Methylosinus sp. H3A: one gene and its partner. The main gene of each other region encodes a partner of the protein of the gene in region 2 in a complex. Links are inferred from orthologs where the notes say so. Each region holds a gene or a part of one and is shown on either strand. Other genes may lie near its edges.

The links.
Region 1: the proteins of mfd (region 2) and uvrA are in contact, whole or in part, in a crystal structure (PDB 4DFC), measured with the Escherichia coli proteins. The link is inferred for Methylosinus sp. H3A from one-to-one orthologs.

Annotation. Positions count from the first base shown.
Region 1 is NZ_JADNQW010000005.1:4,088,958-4,094,727, reverse strand. What follows is about bases 862-4,469. They hold uvrA (excinuclease ABC subunit UvrA), read right to left. Parts: upstream 4,098-4,469; coding sequence 1,062-4,097; downstream 862-1,061. Other genes in these bases: IY145_RS21940 (glycosyltransferase), read left to right, coding at 862-989. Also shown: more of IY145_RS21940, read left to right, coding at 1-861; mtnC (acireductone synthase), read left to right, coding at 4,474-5,160; IY145_RS21925 (2Fe-2S iron-sulfur cluster-binding protein), read left to right, coding at 5,164-5,493; IY145_RS21920 (aldo/keto reductase), read left to right, coding at 5,518-5,770. UniProt on the Escherichia coli protein: The UvrABC repair system catalyzes the recognition and processing of DNA lesions. UvrA is an ATPase and a DNA-binding protein. A damage recognition complex composed of 2 UvrA and 2 UvrB subunits scans DNA for abnormalities.
Region 2 is NZ_JADNQW010000005.1:1,466,566-1,472,770, forward strand. What follows is about bases 1-4,043. They hold mfd (transcription-repair coupling factor), read left to right. Parts: upstream 1-321; coding sequence 322-3,843; downstream 3,844-4,043. Other genes in these bases: IY145_RS09900 (succinate dehydrogenase assembly factor 2), read left to right, coding at 1-242; IY145_RS09910 (dicarboxylate/amino acid:cation symporter), read left to right, coding at 3,937-4,043. Outside these bases: more of IY145_RS09910, read left to right, coding at 4,044-5,175; IY145_RS09915 (alpha/beta hydrolase), read left to right, coding at 5,297-6,205. UniProt on the Escherichia coli protein: Couples transcription and DNA repair by recognizing RNA polymerase (RNAP) stalled at DNA lesions. Mediates ATP-dependent release of RNAP and its truncated transcript from the DNA, and recruitment of nucleotide excision repair machinery to the damaged site.

The DNA of each region.
Region 1 (5,770 bases), 2.6 Mb from region 2 along the record:
CGGCCGCCGTCTCGCAGACCATCCTCTCGCGCCCGATCAAGACGAGCTTCATCCAGTCCCTGCCGCGCGCTGCGAAATATTATCGGCAATATCTTCCGCTCATGCCGCTGGCCTGCGAGCAGCTCGATCTGCGCGGCTATGATCTCGTCATCTCGAGCGAATCGGGCCCGGCCAAAGGCGTCATTCCGCCGCCGGAGGCGCTGCATGTGTGCTATTGTCACTCGCCCATGCGCTATTTGTGGAACATGTACCATGAATATCGCGAGGAGTCGGGGCCGCTGACACGCCTCTTGATGCCGCCGCTCGCGCATTATCTGCGCAATTGGGACGCGCTGTCGGCGACGCGCGTCGATCATTTCATCGCCAATTCGACGACGGTCGCGCATCGCGTCGAACGCTATTATCGGCGCTCCGCCGATGTCGTGCATCCGCCCGTCGCCGCCGACGCCTTCTCCATCGCTCCGCGCGAAGAGATCGGCGATTATTATCTGATGGTCGGCGAGCTCGTCGGCTATAAGCGGCCCGATCTCGCCATCGACGCCTTCAACGCCATGGGCAAGAAGCTCGTCGTCATCGGCGGCGGCTCCAATCTGGACGCGATCCGCAAGCAGGCCGGGCCGACGGTGTCTGTGCTCGGCCCGCAGCCCTTCGACGTGCTCACGCGGCATTATTCACGCTGCCGCGCGCTGATCTTTCCGGGCGAGGAGGATTTCGGCATCGTGCCGCTCGAGGCGATGGCGAGCGGGCGGCCGGTGGTCGCTTTCCGCCGCGGCGGCGCGACCGAGACCGTCGTCGAGAATGAGACAGGCGTCTTCTTCGATACGCAGACGGTCGAAGCGTTGAGCGAGGCGATTGCGCGCTTCGAGAGCAGGGAGTTTTCGCCGCCGCGCATTCGCGACCATGCGCTCGGCTTCGGCGAAGAGCGATTCCTGCGCGAGATGCGCGGGAAGATCGACTCCTATTTCGCCGCCCGCGGCGTGAAAAGCTGAAATGGAAAAGCGAGCTTGAAGGCTCGCGGTCCGGGGCGTGGATTGGACCGCGAGCCTTCAGGCTCGCAGCGCCTATTGCTCCTGTGCCGCGCGCTTGCGCTTGGGCGCAGATGTTTCCTTCGCCGCCTTCGTCTCCTTCGCCTTTTCCGCGCGCGGCGGACGGCGCTTCAGCACTTCGGCGAGATAGCGCCCCGTATGGCTGCGCTTCGCGGTGACGATATCGGCGGGTGGACCGGCCGCCACGATCTCGCCGCCGCCGTCGCCGCCCTCCGGCCCGAGATCGATGATCCAATCGGCCGTCTTGATGACCTCGAGATTATGCTCGATGACGACGACACTATTGCCCTGATCGACGAGCTCGTGCAGCACCTCGAGCAATTTCGCGACATCGTGGAAATGCAGGCCGGTTGTCGGCTCGTCGAGAATATAGAGCGTGCGGCCCGTGGAGCGGCGCGCCAATTCCTTGGCGAGCTTCACGCGCTGCGCCTCGCCGCCGGAGAGAGTCGTCGCCTGTTGGCCGACGCGAATGTAATCGAGGCCGACGCGCTTTAGAGTCTCCATCTTGTCGCGGATCGCCGGCACGGCTTTGAACAATACGGCCGCTTCCTCGACTGTCATGTCGAGGACGTCGGCGATGGACTTCTCGCGATATTTCACCTCGAGTGTCTCGCGATCATAGCGCTTGCCCTTGCAGACGTCGCAAGTGACATAGACGTCGGGCAAAAAGTGCATCTCGATCTTGATGACGCCGTCGCCCTGGCAGGCCTCGCAGCGGCCGCCCTTCACATTGAAGGAGAAGCGCCCCGGCGCATAGCCGCGCGCCTTCGCCTCTGGCAGGCCAGCGAACCATTCGCGGATCGGCGTGAAGGCGCCCGTGTAGGTCGCAGGGTTCGAGCGCGGCGTGCGGCCGATCGGCGATTGGTCGATATCGATGATCTTGTCGATATGCTCGAGCCCGTCGATCTTGTCGAAAGGCGCGGGATGCTCATGCGCGCTGTTGAGGCGCCGCGCCACGGCTTTGTACAGCGTCTCGATGACGAGAGTCGATTTGCCGCCGCCGGAGACGCCGGTGACGGCGGTGAAGAGGCCGAGCGGAATTTTCGCTTCGACATTTTTGAGATTGTTTCCGCGCGCGCCGGAAATCTTCAGCCAGCGGCCGGGGTCGGGCTTGCGCAGCGCATGGCGCAGCGTCACCTGCTTCGCGCCGGTCAAATATTGGCCGGTGAGCGAATTGGGATCGTCCATGATCTCCTGCGGCGCGCCTTTGGAGACGATGTGGCCGCCATGCACGCCGGCGCCGGGGCCGACATCGACGACATAATCGGCCGAGAGAATGGCGTCCTCGTCATGCTCGACGACGATGACGCTATTGCCGAGATCGCGCAGGCGCCGCAGCGTGTCGAGCAGCCGGTCATTGTCGCGCTGATGCAGGCCGATCGACGGCTCGTCCAGCACATAGAGCACACCGGTGAGGCCGGAGCCGATCTGCGAGGCGAGGCGAATGCGCTGGCTCTCGCCGCCCGACAGCGTGCCCGAGGCGCGCGACAGAGTGAGATAGTCGAGGCCGACATCGACGAGGAAGGTCAGGCGGTCGCGGATTTCTTTCAGAATGCGATGCGCGATCTCATTGCGCTTGGCGTCGAGCTTTTCCGGCAGCGCGCGGAACCAGTCGAGCGCCGCGCGCACGGAAAGGTCGGACACGTCGCCGATATGGCGCATGTCGATCTTCACCGCCAGCGCTTCCGGCTTCAGGCGATAGCCGAGGCAGGCCTTGCAGGGCTCCGCCGACATATAGCGGCCGATCTCCTCGCGCGCCCATTCGCTGTCCGTCTCCAAGAAACGCCGCTGCAGATTGGCGACGACGCCTTCGAACGGCTTCTTCACATCATAGGCGCGCGCGCCATCGTCATAGGAGAAGCGAATCTCCTCTTTGCCCGAGCCGTGCAGCAGCACGTCGCGCACTGTTTTGTCGAGTTTCTCGAAAGGCGTGTCGAGGCGGAATTTGTAATGCCGGCCGAGCGACTCCAGCGCTTGTTGGTAATAGGGCGAGGATGATTTCGCCCAGGGCGCTATGGCGCCTTTGCGCAAAGAGAGCTTGGGATCCGGGATGACGAGATCGGGATCGATCACCTGCTCCTGGCCGAGACCGCTGCAGGCCGGGCAGGCGCCGAATGGATTGTTGAAGGAGAACAGCCGCGGCTCGATCTCCGCAATGGTGAAGCCGGAGACGGGACAGGCGAATTTCGACGAGAAGACGATGTGGTCCGGCGCATAATGGTTCGAGGCATAGGCGGCCGCCGGCGCAGATGGCGCGGCGGTCTCGCTGGGTCGGCTCGCCTGATCCGCGAATTCCACCACCGCCAGCCCATTGGCCAATTCCAGCGCCGTCTCGAAACTATCGGCGAGACGCGCGCCAATGTCGGAGCGCACCACGATGCGGTCGACGACAATGTCGATGTCGTGCTTCAATTTCTTGTCGAGCGGCGGCGTGTCGGCGATCTCGTGATAGGCCCCGTCGATCTTCAAGCGCTGAAAGCCGCGCTTGGTGAATTCGGCGATCTCTTTTTTATATTCGCCCTTGCGGCCGCGCACGACGGGCGCGAGCAGATAGAGCCGCGTTCCCTGCGGCAGCGCCAGCACGCGGTCGACCATTTGCGAGACCGTCTGGCTCTCGATCGGCAGGCCCGTCGCCGGCGAATAGGGAATGCCGACGCGCGCCCATAAGAGGCGCATGTAATCGTGAATCTCCGTCACCGTGCCGACGGTGGAGCGCGGATTCTTCGAGGTCGTCTTCTGCTCGATGGAGATGGCGGGCGAGAGGCCGTCGATCTGATCGACGTCCGGCTTCTGCATCATCTCCAGAAATTGCCGAGCGTAGGCGGAGAGCGACTCGACATAGCGGCGCTGGCCTTCGGCATAGATGGTGTCGAAGGCGAGCGAGGATTTGCCCGATCCAGACAATCCGGTGAAGACGACGAATTTGTCGCGCGGAATGACGAGATCGACATTCTTGAGATTATGCTCGCGCGCGCCGCGAATGGAGATGACCTTGCCGTCGAAGAGAGCGTCGAGAGTGGTCTCGGCGGCGGATTTTTTCGAGCTTCGCATTTGCACGACCAAAACTGGAGCGGCGGGTTCGACGACGGCGAGGGCCTCGAGAAGCCCCCACCTCGACCCTCCCCCGCTTTGCGGGAGGGGGAGCAGATTCGGCGCTTCATCGAATGCTCGCGAAACGTCGCCGCCTCCCTTTCCCGCATAGAGCGGGGAGGGTGAGGGCCGACGGGCGATCGATCTTACGCCCTCCGTCCTCTCTTGCCATGCTGCGACGCACTAATCCACAGGCTCGAGCGCCCGCCATAGCCAGAGCGTGGCTGTCTCTCCCAAAGGGCGCGGCACAAATCATGCTGTCTGGACCGGGACAATCGGGAAAGGCGAGCGGTTCGATGGCGCTATACGGACAATTTTCCGCGGGGGAGGCGGCGAGATGAGCGAGCCCGTCCGCGCCGTCTTGATCGATATCGAAGGCGTCGTCCTGCCCATGGCCCTCATGACCGATACGCTCACGCCCCTCGCCGCCCAGCGGCTCGGGAGCTACATCGCCGAGCACGCCGAGGACGAGGTGGTGGAGGAGGCGCTGGAGGAGACCGGGCGACTGATGGGCGGCTATGAGCTCGATCCCACGCAGGCGGAATCGCTGCTGCTGCGCTGGATGAAGCAGGGCCGCAAGGCGACGCCGCTGAAAATCCTTCAGGGCCTCGTCTGGCAGGAGGCTTTCGACAAGGGCGAGCTCGCTGGCGCGCTCTATCCGGATGCGGTCGATTGCTTGAAATCCTGGGCTGCCGCCGGGCTTCGCCTGTTCGTCTATTCGTCCAATTCGGCGGAGGCGCAAAAGCTGCTGCTGCGCCGCTGCGCGACCGAGGATCCGACCGGCCTGTTCGAAGGGTTTTTCGACACCTCGCTCGGCCAGAAGATCGAGCCCGGCTCCTATCGCGACATCTGCGAGAGTCTGGCCCTGCCCGCGGCGTCCATCCTCCTGCTGTCGGAAAACGAGGACGAATTGGACGCCGCCAAGACTGCCGGCCTGGCGACGATCCGCATCGCGCGCGACGGCTCCGTCGCCAGCGGTCATGAGGTCGGCTCCGATCTCGCCTCGTTGAACATCGGACGGTGACGAATGGCGAAATTCACGCTCGAGACGCGCGACGGGACGAGGTCGGAGATCGCCGGCAAGGATCGCGCGACGATGATGAAGCTGATCCGCAAATCGGGCGTAGAGGAACTGGTCGCGGAATGCGGCGGCAGTTGCACCTGCGCCACCTGCCAAATCTATGTCGATCTGCCCGACGGCGTCGCCATGCCCCCCATGGAGCCCGCCGAGGCCATCATGCTGGCCAAGGCCGCCAACCGAGAGCTCAATTCGCGCCTCGCCTGCCAGATGAAATTCGACTCGAGCCTCGACGGCATGCATGTCCGCATCGCCCCGGAAGATTACAGCAATAGCTAGCGGCGCCGCGGGCGGAGCATTCTCATGCGACATCGCAAGCTCGGCCGGTCGGGCCTCGACTGCGCGCCTCTCGTGCTCGGCTGTCATGTCTTCGGCTGGACGGTGGACGAGGCGACCTCTTGCGCCATTCTGGACGCCTTCGTCGATCGCGGCTTCGCGCTGATCGACACCGCCGATACTTATTCGACCTGGGCGCCCGGCCATAAAGGCGGCGAATCCGAAACGATCATCGGCAATTGGCTGAAGGCGACGGGCAAGCGCGATCGGGTTCTGATCG
Region 2 (6,205 bases):
AAATTCGCGCCTGGCGTCGCGGCATGCGCGAAATGGACATTTTGATGGGCCGTTTCGTCGACGCCGAGATCGCCGCTCTGCCCGAGGCCGAGCTCGACGATCTCGAAGCGCTGCTGGACGCGCAGGACGACGAGGTCTTCCGCTGGCTGTCGCGCGCCGAGCCGGTTCCGGCGCGCTATGACACGCCCCTTTTCCGCCGGATCGCGGCTTTCCATAACCATGAGAAGCCGCTCGATCTCTAGAGCATGTTCCTGAAAACCGCGAAGCGGTTTTCGGACAAGAACATGCGAACTCAAACAGCTCTAAAGACCCGACAGGATCATGACCGATCTTCGATCCGCCGTCGCCCGTATCGAAAAAGGCGACAAGCTCCGCTTCGTGAATGTCCCGGACGGTTTCGACGCCTTCGTCGCCGCCGATCTCACCCGCGCGCTGGCCCGCGTCGCGGAAGGGCGGCCGGCCGTCTTCGTCCATGTGGCGCGCGACGCGCAACGCTCGGCGGCCTTTCGCGAGGCGTTGCGATTCGCCGCGCCCGAGGCGGAGGCGCTGGATTTCCCCGGCTGGGACTGCCAGCCCTATGATCGCGTCTCGCCCAACGCCGCCATCTCCGCCCGCCGCATGACGGCGCTGGCGCGGCTCGCCCGCTCCAAATCCTCGGCCGAGCGGCCGCGCGTTCTCGTCACCACAGTGGATTGCCTGCTCCAGCGCGTCCCGCCGCTGGAAAGCGTCGCCGCCGACACGTTCTCGGCCGCGCCGGGCAATGTCGTGCGTCTGGACGAGCTCGCCCTCTGGCTCGAGACCAACGGCTTTCTGCGCTCCTCCACCGTGCGCGAGACCGGCGAATACGCCCAGCGCGGCGGTATCGTCGATCTCTACGCGCCGGGAATGCCGGGGCCGATCCGCCTCGATTTCTTCGGCGACACGCTCGAATCGATTCGCAGCTTCGATCCAGAGAGCCAGCGCACCATTGGGCAATTGCGCTCGCTCGATCTCGTGCCGATGAGCGAGCTGCGCCTCACCAGCGACACGATGCGGCGCTTCCGCCAAGCCTACACCACGCGCTTCGGCGGCCAAACGCGCGGCGATGCTCTTTATGAGGCGATCAGCGAGGGCCGCCGCCATCAGGGCGCGGAACATTGGCTGCCGCTCTTTTATGCGCGCATGGGCAGTGTTTTCGATTATGTGGGCGAGGCGCCGCTGCTGCTCGATCCGCTGGTCGAGGAAGCCGCCGGCGAGCGGCTGACGCAGATCGCCGATTATTACGACGCGCGCAAATTCGCCTATGACGCCGCCCCGGCCGACTCCAACTACAAGCCGCTGCCGCCGGATCAGCTCTATCTCACCATAGAGGAATGGCGCGGCAAGCTCGAGGGCCGCAGCCTCGCGACATTCTCGCCCTTCGCCGCGCCCGACGGCGCCGGCAAGGAGACGATCGATTGCGCCGCCCGCGCCGGCCGCGATTTCGCGCCCGAGCGCAATAATGAGGACACCAATGTCTTCGAGGTCGCCGTCGAGCATGTGAAGGCGCTGCGCGGCGCCGGCAAGAGCGTCGTCGTCGCCGGCTGGTCGGATGGGTCCTGCGAGCGTCTCGGCAGCGTGCTCGCCGAGCATGGGCTGCGCGATCTGAAGACGGTTTCCTCTCTGCCGGCGGCGCTGGCGCTCGGCAAGGGCGCGGCGGCGCTCGCCGTGCTCGGCGTGGAGCATGGCTTCGAGACGGAAGGCCTCGCCATTCTCGGCGAGCAGGATATTCTCGGCGACCGCCTCGTGCGCCGCCGGCGCAAGACCAAGCATACGGAAAATCTTCTCGGCGAGGTCGCGGCGCTCTCGGCCGGCGATCTCGTCGTGCATGTCGATCACGGCATCGGCCGCTTCATCGGCCTGGAGACGATCACCGCCGCCGGCGCGCCGCATGATTGCCTCGAGATTCACTATGCCGGAGGCGACAAGCTCTATCTGCCGGTCGAGAATATCGAGCTGCTGACGCGCTACGGCTCCGAGGATACGGAGGCCGTTCTCGACAAGCTCGGCGGCGTCGGCTGGCAGACGCGCAAGGCGCGGCTGAAGAACCGCATTCGCGAGATGGCCAAGGGCCTCATCGCGATCGCGGCGCAGCGCAGTCTGCGGCAGGCGACCAAGCTCGTCCCGCCGGAAGGACTCTACGACGAATTTTGCGCGCGTTTTCCTTACGACGAGACGGAGGATCAGGCCGCGGCGATCGAGGCCGTGCTCGACGATCTCGGCTCTGGCCGTCCGATGGATCGGCTCGTCTGCGGCGACGTCGGCTTCGGCAAGACGGAAGTGGCGCTGCGCGCCGCCTTCTGCGCGGCGATCAATGGCCGCCAAGTGGCCGTCGTCGTGCCGACGACATTGCTCGCGCGTCAGCATTACAAGACTTTCTCGACGCGCTTCTCCGGCCTGCCGATTCGCGTCGCGCAATTGTCGCGCATGACTCACGCCTCTGACATGCGCCTCGCCAAGGCCGGCATTGCGGATGGAACCGTCGATATCGCCGTCGGCACCCATGCCGTGCTCGGCAAGGCGATCTCCTTCAAGGATCTCGGCCTCGTCATCATCGATGAGGAGCAGCATTTCGGCGTCGGCCATAAGGAGCGGCTGAAGGAGCTGCGCGCCGAAGTGCATGTGCTGACGCTTTCGGCGACGCCCATCCCGCGCACTTTGCAGCTCGCCATGACCGGCGTGCGCGAATTGTCGCTCATCGCCACCGCGCCGGTCGATCGCCTCGCCGTGCGCAGCTTTGTTTCTCCCTTCGATCCGCTCATCGTGCGCGAGGCGCTGCTGCGCGAGCGCTATCGCGGGGGCCAGGCCTTCTTCGTCTGTCCTCGTATCGAAGATCTGGAGGACGCCGCCGCCTTTTTGCGCGAGGCCGTGCCGGAGGCGAAATTCGTCATGGCGCATGGGCAAATGGCGGCCGGCGATCTCGAGGAGCGCATGACCGCCTTCTACGAGGGGAAATTTGACATTCTCCTCTCGACCACCATCGTCGAATCCGGGTTGGACATTCCGACCGCCAACACGCTCATCGTCTGGCGCGCCGATATGTTCGGCCTCGCGCAGCTCTATCAGCTGCGCGGACGCGTCGGCCGCGCCAAGACGCGCGCCTATGCGCTGTTCACCACGCCCGCCAATAAGACGATCACGCCGCAAGCGCAAAAGCGTCTCGAAGTGCTGCAGAGCCTCGACACGCTGGGCGCCGGCTTCCAGCTCGCCAGCCACGATCTCGATATTCGCGGCGCCGGAAATCTTCTCGGCGAGGAGCAGTCCGGCCATATCAAGGAGGTCGGCTACGAGCTCTATCAGCAGATGCTGGGCGATGCGATCACCCTGCTGAAGGCCGGCATAGAGGAGCCGGAGGAGGAGGCCTGGTCGCCGACCATCGCCATCGGAGCGCCGGTGACGATACCGGAAGATTATGTGCAAGACCTCACTTTGCGCCTGCAGCTCTATCGCCGCCTCTCGACGCTGGAGACGGATCAGGACATCGAATCCTTCGCGGCGGAGCTGATCGACCGTTTCGGCCCGACGCCGCCGGAGGTGGAGCTGCTGCTCAAGATCGTCGCCATCAAGGCGCTCTGCCGAAGGGCGCATGTGGAGAAGCTGGAGGCGGGGCCCAAGGGCGTCATCGTCGCTTTCCGCGACGGCAATTTCGCCGATCCCGCCGGCCTCGCGCGTTTCGTCATGGAGCCGGGCACGCAGGCAAAGGTGCGCCCGGACATGAAGATCGTCTTCATCCGCGATTTCGCCGATATGAAGAGCCGTCTCGAGGGCGCGCGCCGAATCTTGCGCACGTTGGTGTCGATTGCGGAGAAGAAAAAGGCGGCGTGACGCCGTCTTTGCGCGCTATGCGCGGACGCACTGGACCGCGCGCCGCGAGACGCGCAGACTATTCGATCGAATATGATTACGAAGGATAGTCCATTGCATTCGACGAATGACATCGAAAAGCTCTCCGGCCTCCTCGGCTATTGGCGCGCGACGCCGCTCTATGCTCGCATCATCGCCGCCGTGGCGCTGGGCGTCGGAGCCGGCCTCGCGCTGGGCGATGCGGCGCAAATCCTCGAGACGCCGGCCAAGCTCGTCCTGCGCCTGCTCGGCGCTCTGGCGCCGCCGCTGATCCTGCTCGCCATCGTGCAGGCGCTGATGCGCGCGCATTTGGGCGGACGACAGGCGCTACGTCTCGTCACGCTGCTGCTCACCAATACGCTGGTGGCGATCTTCATCGGCCTCGCTGTGGCCAATGTGTTGCAGCCCGGCGCCTGGATGTCGGCCGTCCCTGGCGCACCGGCGGCCAAGCCCGTGGGGGGCGGCGCCGATCCGCTGTCGCAATTCCTCGACAGCGTGCCCAAGAGCATCGTCGGGCCCTTCTCCGACAATGGCGCGGTGATGGGCGTCATCTTCATCGCGATCGCCTTCGGCATAGCGCTGCGCGGGCTGAAGACGCATGAGGTCTGCACGGTCGAGGATCTCGTGCATGTGGCGCTGACCAGCCTCATCACCATTCTGCATTGGATCATCGATGTCGTGCCCTTCGCCGTCTTCGGCCTCGTCGCCAGCATCGTCGGGGTGAAAGGCTTTCGCGATTTTTTCGCGCTCGGCGGATTCTTCATCGCCGTGCTGACCGCGCTGGCGCTGCAATTCCTCTATTATGCGCTGCGCATAAGGTTCGGCTCATGGGCGAGCCCGCTGCATGTCGTCGGCGGCGTGCGCGATGCGCTGCTCATGGCCTTTTCGACCGGCAGCTCCACAGTGACAATGCCGCTGACCTATGAGCGTCTGCGCGACAAGGTGGGCCTGCGCGAGCAATCGGCCAGCATGGGCGCGCTGGTCGGCTCCAATTTCAACAATGACGGCACGGCGCTCTATGAGGCGATGGCGGCGCTGTTCGTCGCGCAATTGCTGGGGTTGCAATTGACGCTCGGTCAGCAGTTTCTGGTGGTGCTGACCTCGGTCGTCGCCTCTGTGGGCGCGGCCGGCATTCCGGAAGCCGGCCTCGTGACCATGACCATGGTGTTCCGCGCCGTGTCGCTGCCGACGGATTATATCGCGCTGCTGCTGACGGTCGACTGGCTCTTGGACCGCTGCCGCACGGCGATCAATGTGATGGGCGATGTGACGGTGAGCTGCTTGTTGGACGGCAAGGTGCGGGAGGAGAAATAGCCGGGCCGCGTCGCGCGGCAAAATCCGAAGGCGCATCACGGAACGGAAATATTTGTCGCGAGCGAGAAAAGCGCCGGCAAAATTTCTCGCGCAATCTCGCCTGCGAGATGCCGCGCACGGCGTGGGACGTTCTTCGGATCCGGGTGAGAGCTTGAAGGAAGCGCTCGCGCATTGCGCAGTTGCGGGCATGATGCTGGTCGCCCTCCTGCGCCCGACATTGGGAGCCGATCCCACCGGCTGCTCGACCTATGCTTTCGTTCCCGCGACAATCTCGGCGGACGGCAAGCGGCTGCTGACGAAGATCGGCAGGAATCGCACCGCCGTTCCCACTTTGCCGGAGCCCGGCGATCACAATGGCTGGGCGCGGCTCCAGGCCGCCGCGGCTTCGGCGCGCGAGGTCGATCTCGACGCGCTGAAGACGCAGGACGTCACTGTGTCTCGGGTCGAGATCGGCGGCGCGGCCTATTTCGACATAGAGCCGCGCGGGCTCGTCGCCGACGGGTCGGCGATCGTCTATCTCCATGGCGGCGCCTTTGTGTATTTCGACGCGCGCGGGTCGCTCGCCGGAATGACGAAGCTCGCGCGCGCCTTCGGCCGTCGCGTGATCGTCGTCGACTATCGCCTCGCGCCCGCGGCGAAATGGCCGCAGGTCACCGACGACGTCGTCACCGTGGTGAAGCGCCTGCTGGCGTCTGGATCGCAGATGCGGCGGATCGCCATTTTCGGCGATTCCGCCGGCGGCAATCTCGCGGTCGCGACGACGCTGAAAATGCGCGACCAGGGCCTCGGCCTGCCGGCGGCGGTGGTGACATGGTCGCTCACCGCCGATTTCGGCAACGCCGCCGACACGCGCGTGACGCTGCGCGACGCCGATCCCATCATGGCCTATGACCGCCAGATCAAAAACGCCATGCTCGCCTATGCGGACGAGAAGGATTGGAGCCATCCTTACGTCTCGCCCGTCTATGGCGATTTCGAGAAGGGCTTTCCGCCGGCTCTCATCCAGGCGGGCACGCGGGAAATTCTGCTC